DNA from 3 places in the Klebsiella sp. PK18 genome. Region 1 is predicted to be linked to each of the others. Evidence: predicted binding sites of a transcription regulator. Region 1 holds the regulator's gene; each other region holds the start of a gene.
The links. The regulator CRP, encoded in region 1, controls carbon source genes, mostly activating them, when cyclic AMP is high. The targets are predictions, from matches to a motif close to ATGTGANNNNNNTCACAT.

Region 1 (10,362 bases):
CCCCGATTTCCGTGGATAACTTCCTGAAGTACGTCAACAGCGGCTTCTACAACAACACCACCTTCCACCGCGTGATCCCGGGTTTCATGGTGCAGGGCGGCGGCTTTAACGAGCAGATGCAGCAGAAACAGCCTAACCCGCCGATTAAGAATGAAGCAGACAACGGCCTGCGCAACACCCGCGGTACCATCGCGATGGCGCGTACCGCCGACCAGGATAGCGCCACCAGCCAGTTCTTCATCAACGTGGCGGATAACGCCTTCCTTGACCATGGTCAGCGCGACTTTGGCTATGCGGTGTTTGGCAAGGTAGTGAAAGGTATGGACGTCGCGGATAAGATCTCCCAGGTCCAGACCCATAACGTCGGCCCATACCAGAATGTGCCGACCAAACCGGTTGTTATCCTCTCTGCGAAAGTGCTGCCCTAATCCTTCCACGGCGCGGTGTGCTATCGCCGCGCCCGGTTGCCTCCCGGCATAACCTGAAATTGCTGCTTATACTTGTGGCACACAGGGGACGATAAGGGGGGCGACGATGCGTCCACTCACCGAAAAGCAAAAATCCCGACTCTGGGAACAGACACGCAATACCAATTTTCAGGCCAGTCGTCGCCTTGAAGGCGTGACGGTGCCGCTGGTTACGTTGACTGCCGAAGAGGCGCTGGCGCGTCTGGCGACGCTGCGGAGGGAGTATGAGCGATAAATTCGGCGATGAACGCGATCCTTACCTCTACCCGGCGCTGAATGTCCTGCGCAACCGCCTCGGCATCCGGCAGGCTAAAAATCTGCAACAGGCCGCCTTTGAGATGACGGCGTTGCGGGCGGCAACCTTGCCGCTGGGGCCGCGGGTGCGCGGCTTACCCTATCTGTGCGCGATTCATCATCAGCTGTATCAGGATCTGTTTGACTGGGCCGGCCGGTTACGTGAAGTGAACCTCTACCTGGGCGATACGCCGTTCTGCCACTTTGCCCGGATCGAGGAGGAGGGGAACGCCCTGATGCAGGCCCTTGAGCAGGAGGATTATCTCAATGGCCTGCCGCGCGAGACCTTTATTGAACGCCTGAGCTGGTTCTATGGCGAAATTAATGTGCTGCACCCTTTTCGTCTTGGCAATGGCCTGACCCAGCGCATTTTCTTTGAACAGCTGGCGATACATGCCGGCTACCTGCTTGACTGGCGTGACGTCGACCCCGCCGGCTGGAGCGCGGCCTGCCAGCAGAGCGCGATGGGCGATCCGGCTCCGCTGGTGGCGATCTTTCGCAAAGTGGTAAGCGAAGCGCGGGAATCTGAGTAGAATAGCCCGGTTTTGATTGTTCCGGAGCCGCTATGATCCTGCTTATCGATAACTATGACTCTTTCACCTGGAATCTGTATCAGTACTTCTGCGAACTGGGTGCGGAAGTACTGGTCAGGCGCAATGATGCGTTGACGCTGGAGGAGATAGCGGCGCTGGCGCCGGAGAAAATCGTGATCTCGCCAGGCCCCTGCACGCCGAATGAGGCGGGGATTTCCCTCGCGGTTATCCGCCACTATGCGGGGAAAACGCCGCTACTGGGCGTCTGTCTCGGGCACCAGGCGATAGCCCAGGCGTTTGGCGCGACCATCGTACGGGCGGCACAGGTGATGCATGGTAAAACCTCGCTTATCGAGCATAACGGCGAAGGGGTGTTTCAGGGGCTGAATAATCCCCTGACGGTGACCCGTTATCACTCGCTGGTGATTGATCCGCCGACGCTCCCGCCCGAGTTTATCGTCACCGCCCGCAGCGCCAGCGCTGAGATTATGGGGATCCGCCACCGCGACTGGGATCTTGAGGGCGTGCAGTTTCATCCGGAAAGCATCCTCAGCGAGCAGGGCCATCAATTGCTGGAAAACTTTCTGAAGCGGTGATTTTCAGTTGCCATTGACTGATTTTTTATGCATATTTTGTGATTATATTTTCATGATTACATCTGCATAACGAAGAGGGATGGGCAAGACATGGCAACTGAACAACCGGCAATCACCCGCGCCACATTCGATGAAATTATTTTGCCGATTTATGCACCAGCAGAATTCATCCCGGTGAAAGGGAAAGGCAGCCGCGTCTGGGATCAGCAGGGCAAAGAGTATGTTGATTTTGCCGGCGGTATCGCGGTGACGGCGCTCGGCCATTGCCACCCGGCGCTGGTGGCGGCGCTCCACGAGCAGGGCGAAACGCTGTGGCACACCAGCAACGTCTTTACCAATGAGCCAGCGCTGCGTCTGGGACGTAAAGTTGTCGAGGCCACCTTCGCCGAGCGCGTGGTGTTTATGAACTCCGGTACGGAAGCCAATGAAACGGCCTTTAAGCTGGCGCGTCACTATGCGGTGACCCGCCATAGCCCGTATAAAACCAAAATCATTGCCTTCCATAATGCCTTCCATGGCCGCTCCCTGTTTACCGTTTCCGTCGGTGGGCAGCCGAAGTACTCCGATGGTTTCGGCCCGAAACCGGCGGATATTGTCCATGTTCCCTTCAACGACCTGCAGGCGGTAAAAGCGGTGATGGATGACCACACTTGCGCAGTGGTGGTGGAGCCGATTCAGGGCGAAGGCGGCGTGACGGCAGCGACGCCGGCCTTCCTGCAGGGGCTGCGTGAGCTGTGCGATCAGCACCAGGCGTTGTTAGTCTTTGATGAAGTGCAGTGCGGTATGGGACGTACCGGATCGCTGTTCGCCTATATGCATTACGGTGTGACGCCGGATATTCTGACCAGCGCCAAAGCGCTCGGCGGCGGCTTCCCGGTCAGCGCCATGCTGACCACCCATGAGATCGCCAGCGCCTTCCATGCGGGTTCCCATGGCTCAACCTACGGCGGCAACCCGCTGGCCTGCGCGGTCGCCAACGCCGCCTTCGATCTAATCAATACCCCGGCGGTGCTGGATGGCGTGAGCGCGAAGCGCGAACTGTTCGTCAAACACCTGCAGCAGCTGGATGCTGAATTTGATCTGTTCAGTGATATTCGCGGGATGGGCCTGCTGATTGGCGCCGAACTCAAGCCGCAGCACAAGGGCCGCGCGCGTGATTTCCTCTATGCCGCTGCGCAAGCCGGCGTCATGGTGCTCAACGCCGGGCCGGACGTGATGCGTTTTGTTCCCTCGCTGATCATCGACGAGCAGGATATTGCCGAGGGGATGGCGCGTTTTGCCCAGGCAGTGGCAAAGGTGATTAACGGCTGATCTTCCGCAGCCAGATGCCATGATGCGGCCGCTGACGCCATGCTACTGACGATATGGTATGCATGGTGTTCAGATGGCCCAGAATGCGTTGCAGGTGCTGCTCCAGGGTGCTTAACGGACCGTTCGGCACCTCTGTTTCCGGCGACTCCAGAATATTAGCATCCCCTGCGCTGCCGGGACCATCGCTGTCCAGCCGCTGCTGGCAGCGTTGCAAGGCAATCTCACAAGATTCGAGATAGCGCTGGGCAAGATCCGGGGTGAGCATCGTATGCTCCCGGGCCAGGGTGGTCATAGCGTTGATGTGTTCGACGATAAACTGACTGTGCGTCACCCACAGCTTCATATCTTCCAGGTAGTGGGTATTAAAACCGGGCTCCTGCATCGCCTGATTCAGGGAGTTGTAGAGCGCGTTATGCGCCTGGTTGACGCGCATGCGTTGATAGGCCAGCGCGGGGGCTTTTGGATCGGCGCTGAGGATCAGGCGAATCGCCTGCTGGTCGGCCTCCAGCGCATCGTGGGCGTTTTTTTTCAGCAGGCCGCTCTGCCACTGCGGCCACAGCCAGACCATCCCGCCGAAGGCGATCAGGCAGCCGATAAGCGTGTCGATAAGCCGGGCGACAATAAACTGTTCGCCGTTGAGCGTCAGCAGTTGCAGGGTATACACCGCCGTCACCGTAAAGCCTACCATCGCCCAGCCATAGTGTTTACGGATGATCAGATAGCTGAGCAGGGTAATCAGCAGCATCCCGCTCAGGGTATAGCTCTCCGGAACGTGAAAGTGCAAGGTTAGCCCGGCGATGACTAGGCCGGCGAGCGTTCCCGCCGCCCGGTGAACAATTCGCACCCGCGTGGCGCCATAGCCATTTTGCGTGACGAAGAGCACCGTCATCAGGATCCAGTAGGGCTTCGGCAAATGCAGGGCGTTGCCCATCAGGCTGGCGACGCTCAGCATCACGCTGATGCGCGCGGCATTGCGCAGTGCGGGTGATTTCAGCGACAGATAGTTCTTTAGCGCGGGAAACAGCGGTAAACGACGCTCTTTGTCGGCCATCAGATCCCGGGCATACAGGGGGCGCTGGGTATGCAGCACCCGGGCGATACGGCTAAAGTGCCAGGCGCAGAACTGACCGACCGGGTTGTCCGGATGCTGGCGGGCGATCTTTTCCAGAGCCTCAATCTGTTTATCCATCTGAAAGCGCTGCGGAAAGCGATGATAGAGAATATCATCCGCCAGTACGCGCAGGCGGGCAGCGACGGTTTGGGCATTCCAGCGGATCACCGCTTCGGCATGGCTGCGTTCCACCAGCTTTTGCACCTCTTCTGGCTGATGCAGGCTAACCGAAATATGTTCCTGTAGATCCAGCCCAACCTGGAACGCCCGCAGCAGACGCTTGTGATCGTTGCGTTGGTTGGCTGCCAGCATATGCATCTGCTGATAGCACTGGGTAATCAGGTCGACTACCTTCTGCTGGCGGGTGAGCAGCGGCGGCAGGGCGGTCGACGGATCGGTATGCTGGGTCAACAGACTGTATTTGGCTTCACAATAGTCAGCCAGTTCCCGGTAAAGCAGGCTGAGCGACTCCCGCAGCGGCTGTTCGCGCCACAGCCAGAACCAGAGCCAGTTAAACACGCCGTACCACAGCGTACCGAAAGCGTAGATCAGCAGTGGATCCCAGATGGGCATATTGCCCGCCAGGCTCAGGGTAAAGATAGCGGCGATCAGCGACGCGGGCAGCAGGCGAGCGTGCAGCGAACTGATCTCCGCGGTGACGCCGAGCAATAGCGCCAGACCGCTGAGAATAAGCGGCAAAGGAATGGCCTGGGCGAGCAGCAACTGCACCACCAGACTGCATCCGGCAAACAGACAGCCGCCGATAATCAGGCGTTTGAAAAAGCGCTTATGCGGGGTATCAAGACCGGCAATGTTGCAGCAGGCGGGCACTAAGGAAAACAACAGCCCCTGCTGGAGATGGCCGAGCAGAAGACCGATGGCCACAGGCAGACACAGCACCAGCGTTTGCCGCAGTGCATAGTTGACTTCCGGGTGGTAAATCAGCCTGCGCCACATGAGGGAAAAACAAAAACGGCGTACTGCAGGAGCAATACGCCGCTTAGCAACTTAACGGGTGCCGTAGACGACGATAGTTTTACCGTGTGCGGAAATCAGGTTCTGATCTTCCAGCATTTTCAAAATACGGCCAACTGTTTCACGAGAGCAGCCGACGATCTGACCAATTTCCTGACGGGTAATTTTAATTTGCATACCGTCCGGGTGGGTCATGGCATCAGGTTGCTTCGCCAGGTTCAGCAGCGTCTGGGCGATACGGCCCGTCACGTCGAGGAAGGCGAGGTTGCCCACTTTCTCAGACGTGACCTGCAGACGGCGAGCCATTTGCGAAGAGAGACGCATAAGAATGTCCGGGTTAACCTGGATCAGCTGACGGAATTTCTTATAAGAGATTTCGGCCACTTCACATGCGGTTTTCGCCCGTACCCAGGCGCTACGCTCCTGACCCTCTTCAAACAGGCCTAATTCACCGATGAAATCGCCCTGGTTGAGGTAGGAGAGGATCATCTCTTTACCTTCTTCATCCTTGATGAGTACAGCCACGGAGCCTTTAACGATGTAGTACAGCGTTTCTGCTTTTTCACCCTGGTGGATCAGCGTGCTCTTTGATGGGTACTTATGAATGTGGCAATGAGACAAGAACCATTCAAGGGTAGGGTCTGTTTGCGGTTTGCCAAGCACCATGCGCGGTTATCCTCTGTTATAAGCTATCTCCGGGCGCCGACACTACACGGCGTCCGGGCATGCAATCGTATTGTTTCCCTATACCTGGGAAGCTGGCTGATGATTTTTCGACAGCCCGTAATGTGAACTCCTCTGCATACATGCAGTACATCAATGTAATACTGTAGCATCCAGACTGTTTTAGCATAGCTTTCGCCGCATGTCTCCTGGTGTCTCGCTTCAGCATGACGCAGGTCGCCTTCCGTTGCGAGAATTGTTATGTGCGCGTAATCTGACAGGAAAATTGCGATACTGGAGTTAAATTTTATGCAAGCGCGTGTGAAATGGGTTGAAGGGTTAACCTTTATCGGGGAGTCCGCGTCAGGACACCAGATTCTGATGGATGGCAACTCCGGGGATAAGGCACCCAGCCCGATGGAGATGGTGCTGATGGCGGCGGGCGGTTGCAGTGCGATCGATGTGGTTTCTATTCTGCAAAAAGGTCGCCATGAGGTGACCAACTGCGAAGTGAAGCTGACGTCGGAGCGCCGCGAAGAGGCGCCGCGTCTGTTTACGCATATTAATCTGCACTTTATCGTCACCGGTAAGGCGCTGAAAAATGCCGCGGTCTCCCGGGCGGTGGATCTGTCGGCAGAGAAATACTGCTCGGTGGCGCTGATGCTGGAAAAAGCGGTGAAGATCACCCACTCCTATGAAGTGATCGAGGCGTAGTCTTCGCCTGCCGTTGTGAAGCATCTCAACCCCGGCCTGGCCGGGGTTTTTTCTGTTAGCCGATCTTGCGGCCTTCCATCAGGCGCTCGACCAGCGGCGTCATGATAAGCTCCATCGCCAGCCCCATTTTACCGCCCGGCACCACCAGCGTGTTCATGTGCGAGATAAACGACCCCTGCAGCATCGCCAGCAGCCAGGGGAAGTCGATATTCTGCAGGTTACGGAAATGGATCACCACAAAGCTCTCGTCCAGCGAGGGAATAGTTTTCGCGGCAAACGGGTTGGAAGTGTCTACCGTCGGCACGCGCTGAAAGTTGATATGGGTGCGGGAAAATTGCGGGGTAATGAAGTTGATGTAGTCTTCCATCGAGCGGACGACTGAGTCCATCACCGCCTCCCGGGAGTGGCCGCGCTCGCTGGTGTCGCGAATAAGCTTTTGGATCCACTCGAGGTTAACGATAGGCACTACGCCGACCAGCAGGTCGACATGGCTGGCGACATCATGATGCGGCGTGACAACCCCGCCGTGCAGCCCCTCATAGAACAGTACGTCTGTCGGCTCCGGCAGCGGCTGCCAGGGGGTGAAAGTCCCTGGCACCTGATTCCACGGTACGGCTTCGTCATAGGTGTGCAGGTATTTCCGCGACTGGCCTTTTCCGTGGCGGCCATAGTCGACAAAGGTCTGCTCCAGCAGGCCAAAGTCGTTCGCCTCCGGGCCAAAGTAGCTGATATGTTTGCCCTGATCCCGCGCCTTGCGGATCGCCATGTCCATTTCCGGGCGGGTGTAGCGATGAAAGCTATCGCCTTCCACCTCCGCGGCGTGCAGGTTTAGCTGCGCGAAGATTTTGCGAAAGGCAAGGCTGGTGGTGGTAGTGCCCGCGCCGCTGGAGCCCGTGACGGCGATCACCGGATGTTTGGCAGACATAACAACTCCCTGGTTAAACGATGTAGTGGCGTCGCCTTAGCCGTTAAACAGCGCGCGCGGCATAATATTGACCGTCTCATGCAGTTCCGACCACACAAGAACCGCCTCTCCGCGTTTCAACTGCTGTTTTACATCGGCGACTTTATCGGCAAGTGAACGTTCATGTTCACCATAATCGGTGCCTTCACGTAACACAAAGCTTTCAATCAGGTTATCCAGCGTTTCGGGATCCAGATCCTGCCAGGGAATAATCATACGGGGACCTCCAGCCAACGGTTTAACCAGTCCGGGATGCGTCTTTCCAGCCACATCTCCGGCTTACGCAGGGTGCCGCCGACGAAACCAACGTGGCCGCCTTGCTCAGTTAATTGATACTCAACGTTCGCCGGCAGTTGCTCCTGCGGTGGTATGGAGTGGTGATCCATAAATGGATCGTCTTTCGCGTGAATGATGAGCGTTGGCTTAGTGATATCGCTGAGCCGCGGCATGGCGCTGCATTGCCGGTAATAATCCAGCGCATCGGCGAAACCATGGATTTTGGCGGTGATCATATCGTCAAATTCCCGGATGCGGCGCATCCCTTTAAGCTGGCGTAAATCGACAGGCAGTGAGCCAGGATACGCTTTCAGCTTGCGTGAGGCATTGGCTTTTAACAGATTGAGCAGATAGCGCTGATAAACCCGCGAGAAGCCCTTATCCATATGATAGCTGCAGGCTTCCAGCATAAAAGGCGCGGAGACGATCACCGCCGCATCCAGCGGGCAGCGGTCGCCTTCTTCTGCCAGCAGGCAGCCCAGCATATTGCCGCCCAGTGAATAGCCGACGGCCGCAGTCGGCGCGGGACCAAACTCGCGCTGTAGCCAGTGCAGAAACCAGGTGCCATCTTCTGTTTCGCCGGAGTGATAGATGCGGTTATTGCGGTTAGGTTCGCCGCTGCAGCCGCGGAAATGCATAACCACGCCCAGCCAGCCGCGCTGCATCGCCGCATGGATCAGACCATGGGCGTACGGGCTGTGCAGGCTTCCTTCGAGACCATGAAAGACGACGAGGCGCGGCTTATGGCGCGCCTGATGCGGGTCTTCGCTCCAGGCCAGATCGACAAAATCGCCGTCCGGCAGCTCAAGGCGCTGCCAGTGCGGGGTAAAGCGCAATTTACGGCGGATCAGCCGCGGCAGCATGGTTTGCAGATGACGATTGCCCACGCCGCGCATCGGATGGAACTCACGCGAATCGTTTTCGGGGGGCGTCATGTCTGTGGGGATGATTTCAACCATAGCACCAGAACAATTAATAAACGTGATGATGACTATACCGCGCAGGGCGCACAGGGGTTAGCCAATATGTGGTCTTGTGGCCAGCGACGCCAGGTTACAGCAAAAACAAATCATTGATGTCACTGATGGCAGGCCATGGAGAGGGCAGAAACCCACCCTGCCAGCGGCATCGTACGCGCAGGCAGGATGAGGAAGTCAATATTAGCCTTCCTGAAGCATCAGCTCCAGCTGCTCCTGGGCCTCCAGCCAGGCCATTTCACACTCCTCCAGCCCGGACTTCGCGCTGGCCTGCTGCTGCAGGCATTCGGTTAGTTCGGCTTTACGTGAGGCGTCATAAAGCTCACTGTCGCCAAGTTTTTCTTCCGCACTGGCCAACTGCGCGTTGAGCTTGTCCATCTCTTTTTCCAGACGGGCGATCTCTTTGCGCAGCGGTTGGGTCTGGCTGCGCAGTTCCGCTTCCCGACGCTTCTGGTCCTTGCGCGCCTGCGCGCTGTTGCCGCTCTCTTTTGGCGCGTCGCTGCTCTGTGATTCCTGTTTTTGCGAGTCGCTGAGCCACTGCTGATAATCTTCCAGATCGCCGTCGAACGGCTCGACTTTACCGTCATGGACGAGGTACAGATCGTCGGTGGTGGAGCGGATCAGGTGACGATCGTGCGACACGACAACCAGCGCCCCTTCAAAGTCGATCAGCGCTTCGGTTAAGGCCTGACGCATATCGAGGTCAAGGTGGTTGGTCGGTTCATCGAGCAGCAGCAGGTTAGGGCGCTGCCAGACGATCAGGGCCAGTACCAGGCGCGCTTTTTCTCCACCAGAGAAGCGGCGGGTCTCTTCGCTGACCTTATCGCCCTGGAAACCAAAGCCGCCCAGATAATCACGCAGTTTCTGCTCCAGTTCCTGCGGGGCCAGGCGCGCCAGGTGCTGCAGCGGCGACTCATCGGCACGCAGGAACTCCAGTTGATGCTGGGCGAAGTAGCCGAGCTTGATACCTTTTGCGAGACCGATCTCGCCGCTCACCGGCTGGAGTTCACCCGCCAGCAGCTTAATCAGAGTCGACTTCCCGGCGCCGTTGCGGCCCAGCAGGCCGATGCGCGAGCCCGGCACCAGATTGAGCTTGATGGAGTCGAGGATAATACGCTCGCCGTAACCGGCGCTGACTTTCTCCATTTTCAGTAACGGGTTAGGCAGACTCTCCGGCTGGCGGAAGCTGAAGTGGAACGGGTTATCCACGTGCGCCGGGGCGATAAGCTCCATCCGTTCGAGCATTTTGATACGGCTTTGCGCCTGCTTGGCCTTGGTGGCCTTAGCGCGGAAGCGGTCGATATAGCTTTGCAGATGCGCAACGCGCTGCTGCTGGCTTTCGTACATCGCCTGCTGCTGAGAGAGACGGGTAGCGCGCTGCACTTCGAACGAGCTGTAGTTACCGGTGTACTCAAACATCGTCTGCTGTTCGATATGGATAATTTTGTCGACGATAGGATCGAGAAAATCGCGATCGTGGG
Region 2 (10,362 bases), 2.5 Mb from region 1:
ATCCACGCGCTGCTGACCGGTCTCGGCTTTACCATCATGGCGGTGCTCGGGGTGACCATCGGCAACACCGACGGCAATATCATCGACTTCGTGGTGTTTGGCATCCTGCATGGCCTGGCGACCAAGTGGTATCTGGTGCCGGTGGTAGCGGCTATCTGGTTCGCGGTCTACTATGCCATCTTCCGCTTCGCCATTACCCGCTTCAATCTGAAAACGCCGGGCCGCGATATCGACACCGCCGCCAGCGTGGAGAAAGCCGTCGCCGGTACCATCGGCAAATCCGGCTATAACGTGCCGGCGATTCTGGCGGCGCTCGGCGGCGCCGAGAACATTGTTTCGCTGGATAACTGCATTACTCGTCTGCGTCTGTCGGTACACGATATGAGCAAAGTGGACGCCGCCGCGCTGAAAGCCCATCGCGCCATCGGGGTGGTTCAGCTCAATCAGCATAACCTGCAGGTGGTTATTGGCCCGCAGGTGCAGTCAGTAAAAGATGAAATGGCCGTATTGATGAATACTGTTCAGGCCTGACCCCACTGGTCCCCCTTCCGCGCGGAGGGGGACATTCGCTAAGGAAGTTCCGATGTTTGATTTTGCCACCCCCATCGACCGCCACGGTACCTGGTGCACACAGTGGGACTATGTCGCCGACCGGTTTGGCGCCGCCGACCTGCTGCCGTTCACCATCTCCGATATGGATTTCGCCACCGCGCCCTGCATTCTCGACGCCGTCAGCCAGCGGCTGGCCCACGGGGTATTCGGCTACAGTCGCTGGCGGAACGAGGCGTTTCTCGGGGCGATTGCCCACTGGTACGCCAGCCGGTTTAACAGCGTCATCGATCCGCAAACGGTGGTCTACGGGCCGTCGGTTATCTACATGGTGGCGGAAACCATCCGCCAGTGGTCGAGCGAAGGCGACGGCGTCGTCGTCCATACCCCTGCCTACGATGCATTCTATAAGACCATCACCGCTAACCGCCGGGAGATTGCCCCGGTGCCATTGACCCTGACGAATAATCAATGGCACTGCGATATGGCCCGCCTGGAAGCCGTGCTGGCGGAACCGAAGAATACCCTGCTGCTGCTGTGCAGCCCGCACAACCCAACGGGGAAAGTCTGGCGTCGCGAGGAGCTCCAAACCATGGCGGCCCTGTGTCAAAAACATGGCGTCAGGGTGATTAGCGACGAAATTCATATGGACATGGCCTGGGGCGAACACCGCCATATCCCGTGGAGCGAGGTTGCTCAGGGGCCATGGGCGCTGTTCACCTCCGGTTCGAAGAGCTTTAATATTCCGGCCTTTACCGGGGCCTATGGCTTTATCCCCGAGGCGAACGCGCGCGACAGCTACCTGCAGGCGCTGAAGGCCCGCGACGGGCTCTCTTCTCCCTCCGTGCCGGCGCTGGTCGCCCATATCGCCGCCTACCGCGACGGGGCTCCCTGGCTCGACGCCTTGCGTGACTATCTGCAGGCGAATATGCGCTATGTCGCCGCTACGCTTAACAATGCCTTCCCCGCACTCTGCTGGCAGCCGCCGGAGGCCACCTACCTGGCGTGGATCGACCTGCGCCCCCTGAACATCGACGACCACGCGCTACAGCAGGCGCTGATCGCCGAACAGAAGGTGGCGATTATGCCGGGTTATACCTATGGTCCTGAGGGCAACGGCTTTCTGCGCCTCAACGTCGGCTGCCCGCGCGAGAAGCTGGAACGCGGTGTCGAAGGACTGATTGCCGCCCTGCGCAGCCTCAGCTGATTCGACGCGCAATCTACAGGTCATCGCGCCGGCGGAATGCCAGGTAGCCGGCGCCGAGGGTAAAGATGGCGACTATCACCACCAGCAGAATAAACCCGTGGTGGTTGCTCGCCAGCGGGATCCCGCCGACGTTCATGCCGAAGAAACCGGCGACGATGTTAATCGGCAGCGCGAGAACGGTGATCACCGTCAGGGTGTAGAGGGTGCGGTTGCTCTGCTCCAGCTGGCGGGCGCCAATCTCCTCCTGCAGCAGACTGATACGCTCGATCAGGCCGGACAGGTCGTTGAGCACCACGCTAAACTCTTCGGTGAACTGACGAAACGCCTGCACCACTGCACGATCCATCCACGCCGGCGGCCGGTTAAGCAGCCGGAACATCGCCGCCGGCTCCGGCGCCAGCAGCCGCTGAAAACGTAAAAGCATCCGCCGCAGCCGCGCCAGATCGGCCCGGTTGCGCTGCACGTGATTGCTCAGGAGACGCTCTTCAATAAGGTCGACATGGCGGCTGGCCTGGCGGACGACCTGCTCCAGCACTTCCTCCTGCTCCTCCAGCAGAAAAGCCAGCAGCTCGGTAGAGGTATTCACCCTGAGCGTCTGCAGACGCGGCAGCATCCATTCGATAAACCGCAACGGTTTGAAGCGCGCCGTCACCACCAGCTTAGGGCTACAGTAGAGCCACAGCGTGGCGGTTTCCGCGCTGGTATCCTGCGGACGAAACAGCACATCGTTGAGCACAGCGAACAGATTCTCCCCCTGTCGCTCAATGCGGGTGGTGTGCGAGCCGCTGCGGATCTCCTCGAAGAAAAAGTCCGCCACCGGAAAGTGGCTGGTTAACCATTTTTCGGCGGTGGCATGATTGAGATTCAGGTGTAACCAGATAAACGCCTTGTCATCGGCGAGCGCCTGATAACGGGCGCACACCTCGCCAGAGGCGATGGGCTGCGGGGGGCGCTGTTCATGAAACAGATAACCATGCACCAGACCGGAAACTTCACTATCAAAATCGGGCTTTAACATCTTCGCGGTGACGTCTTGACTCATGGCTCCCTCAGGACACGCACTGGCACTGTTGATGCCCGAATAGCGCCATCTTTCGCTATTTTCCGCGGGCTGGCAAGGTTAATAATCTGGTCATAAAACAGTAACCTGAATGACATATTGCCGTCAGTGTCGCGCGCCACGCAGGCGATGCGATCGGCGCGAATAGAGGGGACTTCTGGCCCTTTTCGCTCTGGGGTTATTAAAATAAATTTGATTATCCTCAAAACTTTTTTAGGAAAAAAAGCGTATTACTTTAGCCGCTTAATCATTGCTTACCCTGGTTTATTGAGGAGGAGACCATGAAAACCTATGACCGTAATCGTAACGCTATTGCTACCGGCAGCATGGTAATGATCGCCGGTAACGGCACAACAGGCGTGATTAAAGCTATCCATGGTGAAGGGAAAACCGCCGAGCAGCTTCGCCGGGCGGACTGCGTTGAAATCGACGGCTGCGAGGGCCGCTTTTGCCCGTTAGATCTGATCCGTCTCGGCTTCCATTAATTCCTGCCGCCAGGTCATCAGTAGCAGGCCACCTGAGGCGGCCTGCTCTTTTCCCGGATAATAAAGCGGCTAGCGAAAGCTCCACTGAATACTCATCACAAAGATCGCCGGCACAATAATGCCGCCTTCCACACCGAAATAATCGGTGAAGTTATATTGCAGACCATGATAGAGGTAGGGCGAAAAACCGACGCCGGTGATTTTTTTGGCGGTGTGGTAGGTGCCGGAATCCCCACAGTGGCTGAAGGCGTCAAAGAAAAATTCCCCGGTATAGGCATACACCCCTTTCAGCACCCAGCCAGTATCGTTTTTCAGCCAGTCGCGGCGCACGCCGAGGGTCAAACAGCGATCGTCAAAGCTGTTTTTCATCGTTCCGACCAGCACGCTGTATTTTGAATCCTGAGAAAACTTGCGCTCCACCGAGAAAAAATTGTTATTGAAATGCTCGTTATATTGTCCGTGGTTACCGGTCATATGATAAACATAGGAGCCGGTATTCATCGAATAGAGGTTTAATTCCCCGGCCTGCGCCGACGGCATGGCAACCACCAGTAGCCCTGATAACAAAATCCATAATTTATTTAACATTCAGCAACCTACACCACACCCGTAAAAAAGAACCCGGCATACTAGCACCGCTAAGCTAAACCGAAGGGCAATCAGATAACCGACGCTGGTCGCGGCAGAAAACATGACCCTATCTGCACTATAGCAGCGGCGCTCCCGCTTCGTTAGCGCTTGCAGCTATACTGCAGACACATTCATCTTATTGATTAAGGACTACTGTGTTAGCCACTCTCCTCGTTGCGCTGGTCGCTATTATTCATCTCGCCATCCTGGTGCTGGAGATGTTTCTCTGGGAAGCCCCCGCCGGGCGCCGGGCCTTTAACCTCAGCGCCGATTTCGCCCGGGAGACCCGGGTGCTGGCGGCCAACCAGGGGTTGTATAACGGTTTTCTGGCCGCCGGCCTGGCGTGGGGGCTGTGGCTGGGGGCGCCGGGGGTGCAGGTGGTTATCTTTTTCCTGGCCTGCGTGCTGGCCGCGGGGATTTTCGGCGCGCTAACCGCCAGCCGCAAAATTCTCTATATTCAGGCGCTGCCCGCACTGCTGGCGCTGCTTGCCGTAGTGGCGCAAGCGTAGGGCCTTGATCCAAAACAGAGAAAGCAGGCGCTGAGGCGGGTACTATTTGCCCCCTTCGGTCGGTCATCGACCTTTAATACCTTCTGAGTTCAGAGGCATTTTTATGACATGGCAATCCTTCAAACAGGCCTGGCTTATCCGGTTCTGGTCCCCTGTCCCGGCGGTCATCGCGGCGGGCATCCTCTCTACCTACTATTTTGGCATCACCGGCACCTTCTGGGCGGTGACCGGCGAATTCACCCGCTGGGGCGGTCAGCTGCTGCAACTGCTGGGCGTCCACAGCGAACAGTGGGGCTATTACCAGCTGATTCATCTCGAAGGGACGCCGCTGACCCGCATCGATGGCAGGATGATCATCGGCATGTTCGGCGGCTGCCTGGCCGCCGCGCTGTGGGCCAATAACGTCAAACTGCGCTTTCCACGCAGCCGGATCCGCATTGTGCAGGCCGTGGCAGGCGGCATCATCGCCGGGTTCGGCGCACGTCTGGCGATGGGCTGCAATCTGGCGGCTTTTTTCACCGGTATTCCGCAGTTCTCCCTGCACGCCTGGCTGTTTGCCATCGCCACCGCCATCGGCTCCTGGTTTGGCGCCCGCTTCACGCTGCTGCCCCTTTTTCGCATCCCGGTAAAAATGCAAAAGGTGTCCGCCGCCTCGCCGTTAACCCAAAAACCGCAGCAGGCGCGCCGCCGTTTCCGGCTGGGCATGGTGATCTTTTTCGCCATGATCGGCTGGGGCCTGCTCACCGCCGCAGACCACCCGGCGCTCGGCCTGGCGATGCTGTTCGGCATCGGCTTCGGTCTGCTTATTGAGCGCGCGCAGATCTGCTTTACCTCCGCCTTTCGCGATATGTGGATCACCGGCCGGACGGTGATGGCGAAGGCGATTATCTTCGGCATGGCGGCGAGCGCCATCGGTATCTTTAGCTATGTGCAATTGGGGATGGCGCCGAAAATTATGTGGGCCGGTCCCAATGCGGTGATTGGCGGGCTGCTGTTTGGCTTTGGCATCGTGCTGGCCGGCGGCTGTGAAACCGGCTGGATGTACCGGGCGGTGGAAGGCCAGGTTCACTACTGGTGGGTTGGGCTGGGCAATGTCATTGGCTCAACGCTGCTCGCCTGGTGCTGGGACGATATCGCCGCTCCGCTCGCCACCTACTGGCAGAAAATCAACCTGCTGAACGCCTTCGGTCCCTTCGGCGGGCTGCTGGCGACCTATCTGCTGCTGCTGATCGCCCTGCTGCTGGTGATCGCCTGGGAAAGACATTTTTTCCGCCGCCAGTCGACGGCGGTCCGGACCGTGAAGGAGAGCGCATGAAAAACATCATCCCTGATTATCGCCTGGATATGGTCGGCGAACCCTGCCCCTATCCGGCCGTGGCCACTCTGGAGGCGATGCCCTCCCTGCAAAAAGGCGAGATCCTGGAAGTGGTCAGCGACTGTCCGCAGTCGATCAATAACATTCCACTCGATGCCATGAACCACGGCTATACGGTGCTGGATATTCAGCAGGATGGCCCAACCATTCGCTATCTGATCCAGAAATAGCCGCGGCTCATGACCCCGCCGGCGACGAACATCGCCGGCGCTAATTTCGCCTCTTCCCGTCTTACCACACCTTCTGCCTGCCTCGAGGATCCCCTGCGAACCTTTGCAATAGCTTGTAACACTTGAAACGATGTTCCAGTTACATAATAACCATTAATATAACGCGCCTATATTATTAAAATACGAATAAGTAAACGTGTGAATGGTTTATGCCGACAGACGCCTAAACCATGCGCAGCAACAACACAACAAGGATTGAAATGGAACTGCTGGCAAGGCTGGGTCACTTTTTCGAACAGGTTCGCGCGGATGCCGATTTTACCACCTTCGCCAGTGAACTCCGCCGGCATCAGGTCTCCTACTACATCTATTTTGTCTCCACCGGCAATATGAATTTCGTGATGGCAAACGACGAGGTGATTTCGATAAAAAGCGCCCGCGGCCTGCTACGCGTGCGCAGCGCCCCCAGCCATCGACTGACCTCGGCCGCGGTCATCCGCCATTTTGCCGGCGCCATCAACTTTGAACAGTACTGCAAGGATCTCGCCAGCGCCGGCGTGTTTAAGTGGATTGTTGATCTGGAAGAGGAGACCCGGCACTACTGGTCGAAGGATAATACGCTGCTGTATAAAGAGAGCCTGATGCCCCCCTGAGCGGGTCCCAGGGGGAGGCGTGGTTATCTGCTCGCCCCTCAGTCGCGGGTCTGCACCCAGAAAGCGTGGATCAGGCCAGGAATATAGCCCAGCAGGGTCAGAATAATGTTGAGAATAAACGCCCAGCCGAAGCCTTTCCCCAGCAGTACGCCCAGCGGCGGCAGAATAATAGTGAAAACGATTCTCCAGAATCCCATAACCTCTCCCTTCGTCTAACGTCAATATTTTACTAAGCTATTCAATAGTTAAGCATAGACGCTTTTCACCGCTTCGCCAGCAGGCGGCCCCCTCATCTCCGGTAACAAAAATTATTCCCTGCCGTCAGCGCTAAAAAAGGCCGGGAAAACATCCACTTTTTTCCTCCCCGGCCCGCAAGCGCTGGCATACCGCACAGATTGTCAGTTGACCAATCAGGGGGACAGGACTAAGCCTGGAGGAGTTTTATCACATCGAGTCGTTTTACCAACCGGAGAATGTCCATGAGTAAACTTGGGATTAATGGATTTGGTCGTATCGGACGTTTGGTGTTACGCCGTTTATTAGAAGTCGACAGCAGCCTGGAAGTGGTGGCTATCAACGACCTCACCTCGCCAAAGGTGCTGGCCTACCTGTTGAAGCATGATTCAAACTACGGCCCCTTTCCGTGGAGCGTCGACTTTACGGAAGATGCGCTGATCGTCAACGGCAAAACCATTACGGTGTATGCCGAAAAAGAGGCGCAGCATATTCCGTGGCAGGCGGCAGGCGCAGAGGTGATTGTGGAGTGTACCGGGTTTTACACCTCGGCCGAGAAATCGCAAGCCCATATCCAGGCCGGCGCGCGCAAAGTGCTGATTTCCGCCCCCGCTGGCGAGATGAAAACCATCGTCTACAACGTCAACGATGACACCCTGACCCCGGATGACACCATCATCTCCGTGGCCTCCTGCACCACCAACTGCCTGGCGCCGATGGCCAAAGTCCTCCAGGATGCCTTCGGCATCACCGTGGGCACCATGACCACCATCCATGCTTATACCGGCACCCAGTCGCTGGTGGACGGGCCGCGCGGCAAAGATCTGCGCGCATCCAGAGCGGCGGCAGAAAACGTCATCCCGCACACCACAGGTGCGGCAAAGGCCATCGGCCTGGTGATCCCCGCCCTGAGCGGTAAACTGAAGGGCCATGCCCAGCGTGTGCCGACAAAAACGGGTTCGGTGACAGAGCTGGTGTCGGTGCTGGAGAAAAAAGTGACTGCGGATGAGGTCAATCAGGCGATGAAGCAGGCGGCTGAGGGCAATGAATCCTTCGGCTACACCGAAGAAGAGATTGTCTCTTCCGACATTATCGGCAGCCATTTCGGCTCGATCTACGATGCCACCCAGCTGGAGATTGTGGAGGCCGGCGGCGTACAGCTGGTGAAAACCGTCGCCTGGTATGATAACGAATACGGCTTCGTCACCCAGTTGATCCGCGTGCTGGAGAAATTCGCCCGCTAAGCGAACGGCGGGCCGCCTGAGCTGCCCGCCGGCTCGGAGTTAAGTACCTCAGGCCTGCAGATAGACCACCTGGGTCTGCAGGTACTCATTCAGCCCGTGGCGACCATCAGCGCCGCCGATCCCCGATTTGCGCCAGCCGGCGTGGAAACCCTGCATCGCCTCAAAGTTTTCCCGGTTGATATAGGTTTCGCCGAACTTCAGTCCCTTAATCGCCTTCATCGCCACGTTCAGATCGCGGGTATAGATCGAGGAGGTCAGGCCATAGTCGCTGTCATTGGCCATCGCCAGCGCCTCATCAAGGGTCGAAAACGCCACCACCGGCAGCACCGGCCCGAAGGTTTCCTCGTGGATAATGTCCATCTCCTGACGCACATCCAGCAGCAGGGTCGGCGGATAAAAATAGCCTTTGCCCTCCAGCGGCTGACCGCCCAGCGCCACCCGCGCCCCCTGCGCCACCGCCTTCGCCACTTTACCCGCCACCTGCTCCCGCGCCGCCGCGTTGATCAGCGGCCCCATCGCGATGTCATCCCGCGTCGCCGGGTCGCCAAACTGCACGGCCTTCATCGCCTCGCCGAGGCGGTTGACGAAGCGGTCGTAAATGCCCTGCTGAACATAGACCCGCTCGACGCAGTTACACACCTGCCCGGTGTTAATCACCCGCGAGTCCACCACCGCTTTCACCGCCAGCTCCAGATCCGCATCGTCCATCACAATGGCAGGCGCTTTGCCGCCGAGCTCGAGGCACACTTTGGTGATATTTTTCGCCGCAGCGGCCATGATTTTCTCTCCTGCCGCCACGCTACCGGTCATGCTAACCATCGCCACCTTCGGATTGCCGGCCAGCTCCTGACCAACGGTTTCTCCGCGGCCGAGCACCAGGTTAAAGACCCCTTTCGGCAACCCAACCTGATGGACGATCTCGGCAAAGGCGATGGCATTATTGGGCGTAAATTCGCTGGGCTTAATGACGATGGTATTCCCGGTGATCAGGGCCGGCGCCAGCTTGCGGGCGATAAGAAAGAACGGGAAGTTCCACGGCAGGATCCCGGTGGTCACCCCCAGCGCGCGTTTAAAGACGAGGATATTCTCCCCAGGGCGATCGCTCTGCACGATCTCGCCTTCGTAACGGCGCGCCCATTCGGCCATATAGTCGAGATAGTCCGCGGTGAATGCGACTTCCACCGCAGCCAGCTGCTGGATCTTGCCGCCTTCAGCCACGATCAGCCCGGCAATCTCTTCAGCACGCTGGCGGATACCAGCGGCAATTTTGCGTAACCAACCCGCACGCTCAATGGCCGGCAGCGCTTCCCAGGCGGGCTGGGCGCACTCAGCCGCGTCAATCGCCAGCCGCGCCTCTTCAGCAGTCCCGTCCGGGATCCGCGACAGCAGCGCTTCGGTCGCCGGGTTAAGCACGTCGATCCAGCCGTCGCCGCGACCGGAAACGAACTGGCCATCAATATACATTTGGTGTTGAACGGGTGCTGTCATGGCTGCTCCTGTAGTGCGTTTGTATTTAACAAGTGATTTTTTTGTTAAATATCGGGCGGATAAGCCGTGGCTTCGCAGCACGTTGGCGCCGTTCTGTGAGCTGATTCATAAAACCGGGCCAAAAATGCCCGGTTGAGGTTACATTCCAATAACACAAATTGCCCGTTTGCGATAAATCTGCCGCAAACGGGCAGTTTTCAGCCGAGGGTGCGGGCCTGCAGCGCCCCGGCAAGCTGGCCGTCCTCCCGCAGCTGTCGCCAGGCATCGAGGATCTCCGGCGGGAAGGTGACGTGGCTGATGAAGTCTTTCCCCCGCGGACCGTATCCTTCAGGCGTATCCTGCAGGCGCGGCAGCTCGCCCAGCAGCAGCGCCAGGTAGCGGGCGACCGGCCACAGCCCCGCCCCGCCGCCCGCGAACCCCAGTTGACCATCGGTCTGCTCCAGCACCGGCGAGCAGCCGGGAAAGCTCAGCCACTGTGGCGGTGTCGCCACCCCCTGCCAGACGCGGGCGAAGGTGGCCATGGTTCGCCGCTGCATGGTGGGGTCCTGAATGACGATCCCGCGACGATGAGGGATCCCCCCGTTCTCCAGCGTGGTCCGGGTAAAACGGGCGTTCTCGCCGCAGTTGGTCGACTGGTCCTCCACCACCAGCCGCGAGCGCGGAATTTGCCAGTAGTCATGAGCAATATCGGCCAGAATATGCGCTTCCGGACGCCCCACCACCGGCAACATACGGTAACGGGTATCCTGGCGCACCGC
Region 3 (10,362 bases), 380 kb from region 1:
GCATCCTCTTATGAAAAGCGAGAAGAGTTGCGAAAACGTTAAATTCGTCACAAACAAAATGTTACACTGCGCGGCTTTCAGCCACTTTCTTCGCAGGTCACTCATGAGTCATTCAAATGAAGCCAAACCCCATGCACGCGAGCTGGTGCGACCAAACTGGTCGGCGGTTTTCGCGGTTGCTTTCTGCGTTGCCTGCCTGATTACCGTCGAATTTCTACCGGTCAGTCTGCTGACGCCGATGGCGCTGGATTTAGGCATCTCCGAAGGGATGGCCGGGCAGTCGGTGACGACGACGGCATTCGTAGCGATGTTCTCCAGCCTGTTTATCACCTCCATCATTGGCAAAACCGATCGCCGCTACGTGGTGATCCTGTTTTCGCTGCTGCTGACCCTTTCCTGCCTGCTGGTATCGTTTGCCGATAGCTTCACCCTGCTGCTGCTGGGACGAGCCTGTCTGGGCCTGGCGCTCGGCGGTTTCTGGGCGATGTCGGCCTCGCTGACCATGCGGCTGGTGCCGATGCGCGTGGTGCCGAAAGCGCTATCGATTATCTTCGGCGCGGTATCAATCGCGCTGGTGATCGCCGCCCCATTGGGCAGTTTCCTTGGCGGGCTTATCGGCTGGCGCAACGTCTTTAACGGCGCGGCGGTGATGGGCGTGCTGTGTACGCTCTGGGTGCTGAAAGCGCTGCCGTCGCTGCCCGGTGAATCGGCTTCTCAGCAGCAAAATATGTTTGGTCTGTTGAAGCGTCCGGGGGTGATGGCCGGGATGTGCGCCATTTTCATGGCCTTTGCCGGGCAGTTCGCCTTCTTTACCTATATACGTCCGGTGTACATGACCCTCGCCGGGTTTGATGTCGACGGCCTGACGCTGGTGCTGCTGAGCTTTGGTATCGCCAGCTTTATCGGCACCTCGCTCTCCTCGGTGCTTCTCAAGCGTTCGGTAAAAGCGGCGCTGGCGATCGCGCCACTGGTACTGACCGCCTGCGCGGTGGCGCTGGTGCTGTGGGGAGAAAGCAAAATCGTCGCCTCGACGGTGGCGATTATCTGGGGCTTCGCGTTTGCGCTGATCCCGGTTGGGTGGTCAACGTGGATCACCCGTTCGCTCTCCGATCAGGCGGAAAAAGCCGGGTCGATTCAGGTGGCGGTGATCCAGCTGGCCAACACCTGCGGCGCCGCGGTCGGCGGTATTGCGCTCGACCACTTAGGGCTGCTGTCGCCGCTGGTGTTGTCAGGAATATTAATGCTGTTTACCGGGTTGCTGGTGGCGACCAAAGTGAAGGTGAATCCACCCGCTTAAGGCCGCTCGCCTTTTGCCAGCCGGCACTACCGCGGGTACGGCGCCTGACCGCCCGGCGGCGCTGCGCTTGCCGGGCCTACGGGTGGTATCCCGCAGGCCTCCTCAGTCGTAGCCCGGCTAAGCGTAGCGCCAGCCGGGAACGCTCCTTCGACAACGCTATCGCATCAGAACCACGCCTCAAACATTCCACCGACGTTCAGTGAATCCAGCTGCTGGTCCTGGGTGCCGTTAACCTTCGCGGTATGCTCGTTGTCCACCTGACCGCCGGTCACATAGAAGCGCAGCATCGGGCGGAACTCCGGCCCCATGCCGATGGCGATGTTCTGCGACAGCGTCAGCTTCCAGCCGTGGTTATCCCCGCCCTGGTCGTAATCCACGCGCTGGTAGCCCGCTTCCAGCCAGGTGGAGTGCACGTCGTTCCAGAAGTACATCGGCCGGACGATGGCGCCGTAGTTTTTACGGTTGTCGGTGTTGTCCTTGCCGTTGTCGTAGTCATGGAAAGCCAGCAGGTATTCGATCTGCGCCTGCTGGGTGAACTTATGGCTGCCCTCGAAGCTGGCGTAGACCGTGGTCAGGTCGTCGGTTTTGTTGTAGACGCTGTTATCCGAGTTGTCGGAGTAGCGCAGGATCACCTTGTTCACCCCGCTGTCGTTGGTGTGGCTCAGCACCAGGCCGCCCTGCCAGGCTTCGAGGCGCGCGTCGCTGTCCACCGCCTTCGAGTCAAAGCCGTAGTTGGCGTACACCTCGACGTCGATCGGCCCGGCCTTGATGTTGTGGGTTTTGGTGGTCAGCGCGTAGTGGCCGTTGTCGCCGGTGTCGGAGCTGCCGGTACAGGTGATACGCGACGGGTTGGTCTCGTCTGCCATCACTTCCGGACTACAGGATTTCACCTGCGACACCGTCGCCACGTCAAACTGCACGCCGCCGATATCAAAGTTCTTCACCCCGGCGCCCTGGCCGTCGTGGTTCATCCAGAAGTAGTCGTTGATCCCCTGTTGCGGACGCTGGTGGAAGTCGCGGCCGGCCCAGATATAGGCGTTGGGGTTGGATTCCAGCACGTTGGTGACGCCGACGTAGGCCTTCTTCAGGTTAACTTCGTCGCTCCAGTGGTCGAACATCACGTTGAGATCCCAGATAGCCCCCTGCGCGCTTTTGAAGGCCTTGCTGATCTGGAATTCGCCGCCGTTGCTTTCGTTGCCGAGACGGCCGATCGCCGAGGCGCCGTTATAGGAGCCGTCGACGCCGACATATTTCTGGTCGCCGGTCTGGAAGTGGGCGCCATAGCGGGCATAGCCGCTGAACTTGAGGCCGAACGGAATGGCCATATCCGGCGAGGCGGCGGTTGTCTGCGGGTTGGTGATCACGTCGACCTTTTTGTTGGCCGCGGCGTCGATTTTCGCCTGGCGGTCGGCCAGCGCTTTATCAACGGCTTTGGCAACGATGGCGTCGATCTGTTCCTGCGTAAATTCTTGCGCCATGACAGAAATTGGGCACAGCGCGGCGACCACCGCCATGGCTAAAGGCAGTTTTTTCACAGTATTCATGGTTATCTCGCTTTAATAATTAATATATTTCAGATAATAACCATCCCATTCTGGCTAAAATAAATAACCAAAATAAGCTGATTTGTTTTTTAGGGTACAGCGACGCCGGAGAATAATATTCTCGCTGACGTTATTCCATATTAATTAACGCTGGTACAGATGGATTAATTCTTCTGAGAACTCACGGGCCAGCAGCGAATTCATCAGATGATCCTGGGCATGTACCATAATCAGCGTCATAGGCTGACGCGCTTCACCGGCATCCTGCCCGATGAGCTGGGTCTGCATCTGATGCGCCCGGCGGGCGTAGCCGTCGGCCTCATTTAAGAGTAAGCGCGCTTCGTCGATATTTCCGGTTCGGGCCGCATGCAGCGCTTCAAAACATAATGAGCGTGACTGTCCCGCATTAACGATAATTTCCATTACCGCATCTTCTAATTCAATCATGTGTATTCCTGAGGTATTTATTATTTAATAATGCAGTGAAAGTCCATTTTCTGCATTATTACGCTGTCATCTTATTATCTCTCCGGAAGGAGAGGGATTAGCTAACGGTTTCTGCCACTGGAACGCTATTTTTGGCTTTCTCAACTTCGGTTTTCATTAAGGAACGTTCATAGGCGCGCAGGAACGGCAGGTAAATAACCGCCGACATCACCATGCAGATAACGCACATCACCACCGGACTCAGGGTCCAGTTGGCCGCCCACGACGCGCCAATCGGTGCCGGCGTGGTCCACGGAGTGAGGGACACCACCTGGCTCAGCCAGCCAAGACGCGTCGCGCCGTAAGCCAGCACCGCGTTGACCATCGGCACGCAGACGAAGGGGATAAACATCATCGGGTTCATGATGATTGGCGCCCCGAACAGAATCGGCTCGTTGATATTAAAGAAGCTCGGCACAATGCCCATCTTGCCGATGGTGCGCAGATGAGTGGCCCGGCTACGCAGCAGCAGGAAAGCCAGCGGCAGAGTCGAACCGACACCGCCAATCAGCAGATAGTGATCCCAGAAGCCCTGCAGATAGACGTGCGGCAGCACCGTACCCGCCGCCAGCGCCGCCTGGTTTGCCGACAGGTTGGCCATCCAGAACGGGTTCATAATGCCGGTAACAATCAGTGAGCCGTGGATCCCGGCGAACCAGAAAATCTGGCACATCAGAACGGAGAGCAAAATCGCCGGCAGCGAGTCGGAGGCGGAAACCAGCGGCTCCAGCAGATGCATGATCGCCTGCGGCAGGATCATCCCGGTCTGCGCTTCGATAAACAGGTTCAGCGGATGCAGAGTCGCAATGACCACCAGCACCGGGATCAGGATTTCAAACGAACGGGCGACGCCGGTGGGGACCTCTTTCGGCAGACGAATCGTAATGTTGTTTTGCTTCAGCCACGCATAAACGCGGGTGGAGTAGATGGCGGTGATCAGCGCGGTGAAAATGCCCTGACCGGACAGATACTGAGTGGAAATTTTGCCATCGGCATAGGGCGCGGCGACCAGCAGGAAGGCCATAAACGCCAGCAGACCGGACATCACCGGATCGAGCTGAAACTGACGACCGAGGCTGGCGCCAATGCCGACCGAGATAAAGAAGGTCATCACGCCCATGCTGAGGTTAAACGGCAGCATCAGCTGTTCGCGGTAGTGCTGGGAGAAATCAAGCCAGCCGCGGGCAAAGCCGTTGGTGGTATCGGGTGAAAACGGCGGAAAGATAAATACCAGCATGAAAGAGCCGATGATCATAAACGGCAAGGCGGCAGTGAAGCCATCGCGGATAGCGATAACGTATTTCTGCTGCCCAAGGCGTCCTGCCAGCGGAGTAATAGATTGCTCGATCACGGCAATCATGGACTGATACAGAGAACTCATTTCAACACCTCTCAGTGCGCCGCTGGGATCAGCGACAGAGCATAATTCAGGACGTTGTCTCCCCGCTGCATACCGTAGTCCATCGTATCGATGGGCTGAACGGGAATGTTCAGGGAAGCCGCTTTGTCAGACAGGGTTTTCAACATGTATTTCACTTGGGGGCCAAGCAACACCACCTGATACTGCGGAAACTGCATGTCAAATTCGGAAACGCCATAGGCATCAATCTGCACCGGCAGGTCACGTTCATTCGCCGCCTCCACCATCTTTCTGACCAGCAGACTGGTGGACATCCCGGCAGAGCAGCACAGCATAATCTTGTACATCGACGACCATCCTCAAAATGTAAAAAGTTATTGCGTGGATGATTTGATATCAGACGGAAACCGGTTTCCATTCATAAAAAGCAGAACTGTGATAGTGGTCAAGATCTCCTGCTTATGGGGCGGATTTATTGGATTTCGCTCACATTATTCTGTCGATTTGGCGATGTTTTGCGCTGAAATGGAAAATCGGTTTCCAAACAAATGGTGAAATGGATATACTGCGCTGGTCACAATTGAAGCGATTCAGGTTTACAGGATTTTGGCGGGACGCGGCGCCCGCGCAGGGGAAAATGATGTCGACAATCAATGATGTTTCACGACTTGCCGGGGTTTCCAAAGCCACGGTGTCGCGAGTGTTGAGCGGCTCACGTGGCGTGAAGGAAGCCAGTCGTCAGGCGGTGCTGCAGGCGGCGGAAGCGCTCAATTACCGGCCAAACATGATAGCCCAGTCGTTGCTCAGCCAGTCCACCGGCTGTATCGGCGTCATCTGCGCCCAGGACAACATCAACCAAACCACCAGCTATCTCTACGCCCTGGAAAAACAGCTCAGCCAGCACCAGAAGCACCTGCTGCTGCGCTTCGCCAACACCAGCAACGGCGTGATGAGCTCGCTGGAGGAGTTGACCTGCGGGTTGTGCGATAACGTGCTGATCATCGGCGCGCGTTTTCCCCTGAATATTAACCGCCCGGACGTGGTGCTGGTGGACTGCCTCGACAGCGAGGGCGACAACAGCATTCAGTTCGATCATGCCTTCGCTGCCGAAACCGCCTGCCACTATCTGATTAGCCAGGGGAGACGGCAGATTGCGCTGATTCATCCGCAGAGCAGCGGCTTTGCCGACCAGGTGCTGCTGGGCTACAAGCACGCGCTGGAAAAAAACTTTTTGCCGTTTAATCGCAACCTGGTGTTTCTGGATAACACCTCGCCGTCGGTGGCGGTGCAGGAGCTGGTCAATAACGCCACGACGCTGAACTTTAACGCGCTGCTGGTGAGCGATGAACAGCAGGCGCAGCGCGTGGTGCCGCAGCTGCAGGCGTTTAACCGCGCCGTTCCGCAAAATGTGATGGTGTTTAGCCTCGCCGGATCGTTACAGCTGCCCGGTATCCCCACCATTCCGGCCATTGAATATTCCATGGACGCGATGGCGTCGCGGATCGTCAACTGGCTGACCGAGAAAACGGACAACCCGGGCGGCAGCCCGCTGCGCGGCGATTTAATTATTCCGAAGCACTGAACACCGCTCTTGCCCTGACCCGCCGCCGTTGGCTGCGGGTTTTTTGCTGGCTGGTTTTTGTCGTATCCCTCACATTATAAATAAAACTCATATCTGACGCCGGGTTTTCGAACCGGACAGCCTGCGTGACCTGCCTTAAGTTGAGTACGAAAGTTCCACTCAAAAAACACTAACCAGAACATTCGTACCGCCTGCTTAAGGAAGTGACCCTATGAATCACATGAACGTTGTCGATGTGAAAGCGTGGATAGATGCCCGTCCGGTCTCGCGCTTTCAATGGAACGTGCTGCTGCTCTGTTTCATCATCATTATGCTGGATGGGTATGACGCCGCGGTGATGGGCTTTGTCGCCCCGGCGCTCATTGAGGACTGGGGCATCAGCCGGGCTGAAATGGGGCCGATTCTTGGGGCGGCCATGTTCGGCGTCGCCATTGGCGCCCTGGTGGCGGGCCCGCTTTCTGACCGCTACGGCCGAAAACGCATTTTACTCTGGTCGGTGGCGCTGTTTGCGTTGTTCAGCCTGGCCGGCGCCGTGGCGCAAAGCCCATCGCAACTGGCGCTGATGCGTTTTCTTACTGGCCTTGGCCTTGGCGCGGTGATGCCCAACTGCGTCACGCTGGTGGCAGAATATATGCCGGAGCGGCGTAAAGGGGTGATGATCACCCTGATGTACAGCGGTTTTAACGTGGGTTCCGGCCTCGGCGGCTTTATCGCCGCCGGTTTGTTATCGCATTACAGCTGGCACTCGGCGCTGATTTTTGGCGGCGTGCTGCCGCTCGTGGTGCTCCCCTTTATGATCGTGATGTTACCGGAGTCGGCGATGAACATGGTGGCGCGCCGGCTACCGGGCGAGCAGATCGCCAGGGCGCTTAACCGGCTTGGGGGCCAGTTTACGGCGGAAACCGTTTTTCAGTTGAATGCGCCGCCCATCACGCGCAGCAATAAAGTGGCGCAGCTGTTTCGGCATGGCTATGCCCGCGGCACGATAGCGCTGTGGCTGACCTATTTTATGGGGCTGTTCGTGATATATCTGCTGAACGGCTGGCTGCCAACCATTCTCCGCTCCGGCGGGCTGTCGCTGCAGCAGGCGGCGATGATGACCGGCTTGTTCCAGCTCGGCGGCCCGCTGGGCGGGATCCTTGTCGGTATGCTGATGGATCGTGCTTCGGCGAAAGCCGTGATTGCGGCAACCTATTTCCTCGGCTGCCTGTGCCTGTTGTCCCAGGGGTTGATGGATTTCGGATCGGCGGCGCTGTCGGTGCTGATTTTTATCAGCGGGATGTGCATTAACGGCGCGCAGAACGGTCTGCAGGCCTATTCGCCAGCCTATTATCAAACCGAGATCCGTGCTACCGGCGTCAGCTGGATGCATGGTATCGGCCGTACCGGGGCTATTCTCAGCTCCACGCTGGGTGGGATGCTGATGCTGGCCGTGCCGGGACACTCGTCGATCTTTTTGGTGCTTGCGCTGCCGGCCTGCCTGGCGGGGATCTGTATTTTGTTGCACCGTATGAATCACGCTAAGCCTCGACTCACAGAGGCAGAACTGGACGCTTTGTCATCCCCCCTGGAACACCGATAAGTGGAGTTATCTGATGGCTAACATTCTCGGCGGTATCGCCGTCTCTCATACCCCGACTATCGGCTTCGCGGTCGATCATCATAAACAGCAGGACCCGGCGTGGTCGCCGATCTTCCAGAGCTTCGAACCGCTGCAGCGCTGGCTGGAGGAGAAAAAACCGGATGCGCTGGTGTACATCTTTAATGATCATGTGACCGCCTTTTTCTTCGATCACTATTCGACTTTTACGCTGGGAATCGACAGTCAATATGACGTTGCCGATGAAGGCGGCGGACCACGCTGTCTGCCGCCGGTCCAGGGCAATGCGGCGCTCTCAAGGCACATTGGCGCCAGCCTGATGGCCGATGAGTTTGATATGTCGTTCTTTATGGATAAAAAGCTCGACCACGGCCTTTTCTCGCCGCTTTCGGCGCTGCTGCCCTGGGATGAAGCGCAGGGGTGGCCGACGGCGGTGATCCCGTTACAGATCGGCGTGCTGCAATTTCCGGTACCGAGCGCGCGCCGTTGTTACAAACTCGGCCAGGCGCTGCGCCGGGCAATTGAAAGCTTCCCGGAAGATATCAATGTGGCGATTGTCGCGACCGGCGGGCTCTCGCATCAGGTTCATGGCGAGCGCTGCGGATTTAATAATCCCGACTGGGATGCCCAGTTTGTTGACATGCTGGTTAATGACCCGGAAAAGCTCACCGAAATGACCCTTGGCGAATATGCTGAGCTGGGGGGGATGGAGGGGTCCGAAGTGATCATGTGGCTGGTGATGCGCGGCGCGCTATCAGCCAATGTCACCGAAACCTGGCGCGACTATTACCTGCCGTCGATGACCGGTATCGCCACGCTGATCCTTGAGAACAATGCGCGCCTGCCCCCCGTCGATACCCTGACGCGCCATCGCCAGCATATGGCGCAGCAGCTGGCCGGGGTGGAGAAACTGCCGGGAACCTATCCTTTTACCCACGAGCGCAGCCTGAATGGCTTGCGGCTTAACCGTTTCCTGCATCGGCTGATTGAGCCTGCCTGGCGCGAACGTTTTCTGCAGTCGCCTCAGTCGCTTTATGCCGAAGCCGGACTGAGTGAGGAGGAACAGCAGTTGCTCAACGCACGCGACTGGCGGGGATTGATTCAGTATGGCGCCAGTTTCTTCCTGCTGGAGAAAATGGGCGCGGTGGTCGGCGTATCCAACCTGCATATTTACGCCGCGATGCGCGGGCAGACGCTGGAGGCGTTTCAGCAAACGCGCAACCAACAGGTAACCTATTCGGTGGCGGGTAAACGTTAAACGGTCCCGTCCTGAACCTGCTGATAGATAAAACGCAACAGCGCCTGCGTCGCCGGGGAGGGCAGGCTGCCGGCGCGAAACGTCAGCCCGATACGCCGGGTGGTATCGGGCAGGGGGACCGGCAACACGCTGAGCAGCCCATTGTCAGTTTCAAAACGCATCTGGCTGGCGGAGACCGCCGCCAGCATGTCGGAGTCCTGCAGCAATCCTCTCACCATCGCCGCATCCCCGGTCTCCACCGTCGGTTGGGGCAGCGGCAGCCCCAGGGTGATAAACGCCTTATCCAGCAAATGGCGCGCCGGCGCGTTGGCGCGCGGCAGCACCCATTGCGCGGTCGCCAGCTGGCTGCGCGGATCCGGATGGCGCAGCAGCGGGTGGTTATTACGCAGTAAAATCAACATATCCTCTTCAAATAACGCCTCGCTACAGAGGTCCGGAAGATCTTCATCCTGACGCAGGGCGCCGATAATAAAATCGATATTACCTGCCCGCATATCGGCGACCAGCGACTCATACGGGCTTTCATTGGTCATGAGGGTAATGCCCGGGTGCTGAGCCAGAAAGGCGGCGATGGCGGAGGGCAGTAGCCGGGTCCGGCTCAGCGGCAGGGCGCCAATGCGCACGGTGCCCTCCAGCACCCCGCGACGGGCGGCGATATCGCTCCAGATGTTTTCCAGCTCGTTGAGCGCTCTGCTTACCGGGGGATAGAGTAGCTCCGCGGCGGGCGTGGGGCGCACCCCTTCTGGCGTCCGGCGAAATAGCGCCGAATCCGCCCCTTTCTCCAGGACCTTCAGCGCGGCGCTGACCGCCGGCTGGGTGATCCCCAACTGTTGCGCGACGGTTTGGGTATGGTTGACGTGATAGAGCTGAATAAATATGGCTAACCGGCGGGTATTGAACAGCCAGCCGGCGTCCGCCAGCGGGCCGCTGGTGCGGGTATGGTGTTTCTGCAACAGCGCCGGAATGGCCTGCAGGTCGTCAATCGCCCGCCGGGCGCGCGGCAGGATGCACTTGCCATACTCGGTGGGCACCATGCCGCTGTAATGGCGTTCGAACAGCGTGAGGTTCAAGGCGGATTCAAGGTCGCGGATCGCCCGGGTTATCGCTGACTGCGTGCGGAATAAGTCATCGGCCGCACGCGAGACGCTGCCGCGCAGCGCGACCTGACAGAAAAAGCGCAGCTGCATGATATTTATGATTTTATCGTGCTTTTTCTTCAGCATGGTTCGTCAGGC

Region 2: the regulator CRP is predicted to act here: its motif matches at 3,007-3,024, upstream of ydfZ (putative selenium delivery protein YdfZ).
Region 3: the regulator CRP is predicted to act here: its motif matches at 5,162-5,179, upstream of AC3EMD_RS00220 (PTS sugar transporter subunit IIB).

What each region holds. Positions count from the first base shown of each region.
Region 1 is NZ_CM173493.1:415,203-425,564, forward strand. It holds gene ppiA (peptidylprolyl isomerase A) at 1-428, shown strand, start outside; gene AC3EMD_RS01915 (YhfG family protein) at 535-702, shown strand; gene AC3EMD_RS01920 (putative adenosine monophosphate-protein transferase Fic) at 692-1,294, shown strand; gene pabA (aminodeoxychorismate synthase component 2) at 1,327-1,890, shown strand; gene argD (bifunctional acetylornithine/succinyldiaminopimelate transaminase) at 1,981-3,201, shown strand; gene AC3EMD_RS01935 (YccS/YhfK family putative transporter) at 3,191-5,269, opposite strand; gene crp (cAMP-activated global transcriptional regulator CRP) at 5,321-5,953, opposite strand; gene AC3EMD_RS01945 (OsmC family protein) at 6,260-6,664, shown strand; gene AC3EMD_RS01950 (phosphoribulokinase) at 6,720-7,589, opposite strand; gene AC3EMD_RS01955 (YheU family protein) at 7,626-7,844, opposite strand; gene AC3EMD_RS01960 (hydrolase) at 7,841-8,839, opposite strand; gene AC3EMD_RS01965 (ABC transporter ATP-binding protein) at 9,065-10,362, opposite strand, start outside.
Region 2 is NZ_CM173493.1:2,958,991-2,969,352, forward strand. It holds gene malX (maltose/glucose-specific PTS transporter subunit IIBC) at 1-531, shown strand, start outside; gene AC3EMD_RS14550 (MalY/PatB family protein) at 584-1,756, shown strand; gene AC3EMD_RS14555 (CorA family divalent cation transporter) at 1,770-2,798, opposite strand; gene ydfZ (putative selenium delivery protein YdfZ) at 3,098-3,301, shown strand; gene AC3EMD_RS14565 (hypothetical protein) at 3,371-3,850, opposite strand; gene AC3EMD_RS14570 (DUF1304 domain-containing protein) at 4,087-4,440, shown strand; gene yedE (selenium metabolism membrane protein YedE/FdhT) at 4,544-5,755, shown strand; gene yedF (sulfurtransferase-like selenium metabolism protein YedF) at 5,752-5,985, shown strand; gene AC3EMD_RS14585 (DUF1398 domain-containing protein) at 6,246-6,638, shown strand; gene AC3EMD_RS14590 (YqaE/Pmp3 family membrane protein) at 6,677-6,835, opposite strand; gene gap (type I glyceraldehyde-3-phosphate dehydrogenase) at 7,118-8,116, shown strand; gene aldA (aldehyde dehydrogenase) at 8,165-9,604, opposite strand; gene AC3EMD_RS14605 (hypothetical protein) at 9,603-9,740, shown strand; gene AC3EMD_RS14610 (YdcF family protein) at 9,802-10,362, opposite strand, start outside.
Region 3 is NZ_CM173493.1:37,476-47,837, forward strand. It holds gene nepI (purine ribonucleoside efflux pump NepI) at 104-1,297, shown strand; gene AC3EMD_RS00205 (carbohydrate porin) at 1,462-2,841, opposite strand; gene AC3EMD_RS00210 (PTS lactose/cellobiose transporter subunit IIA) at 2,986-3,288, opposite strand; gene AC3EMD_RS00215 (PTS cellobiose transporter subunit IIC) at 3,386-4,708, opposite strand; gene AC3EMD_RS00220 (PTS sugar transporter subunit IIB) at 4,720-5,034, opposite strand; gene AC3EMD_RS00225 (LacI family DNA-binding transcriptional regulator) at 5,328-6,269, shown strand; gene AC3EMD_RS00230 (MFS transporter) at 6,481-7,851, shown strand; gene AC3EMD_RS00235 (gallate dioxygenase) at 7,865-9,127, shown strand; gene AC3EMD_RS00240 (LysR family transcriptional regulator) at 9,124-10,350, opposite strand.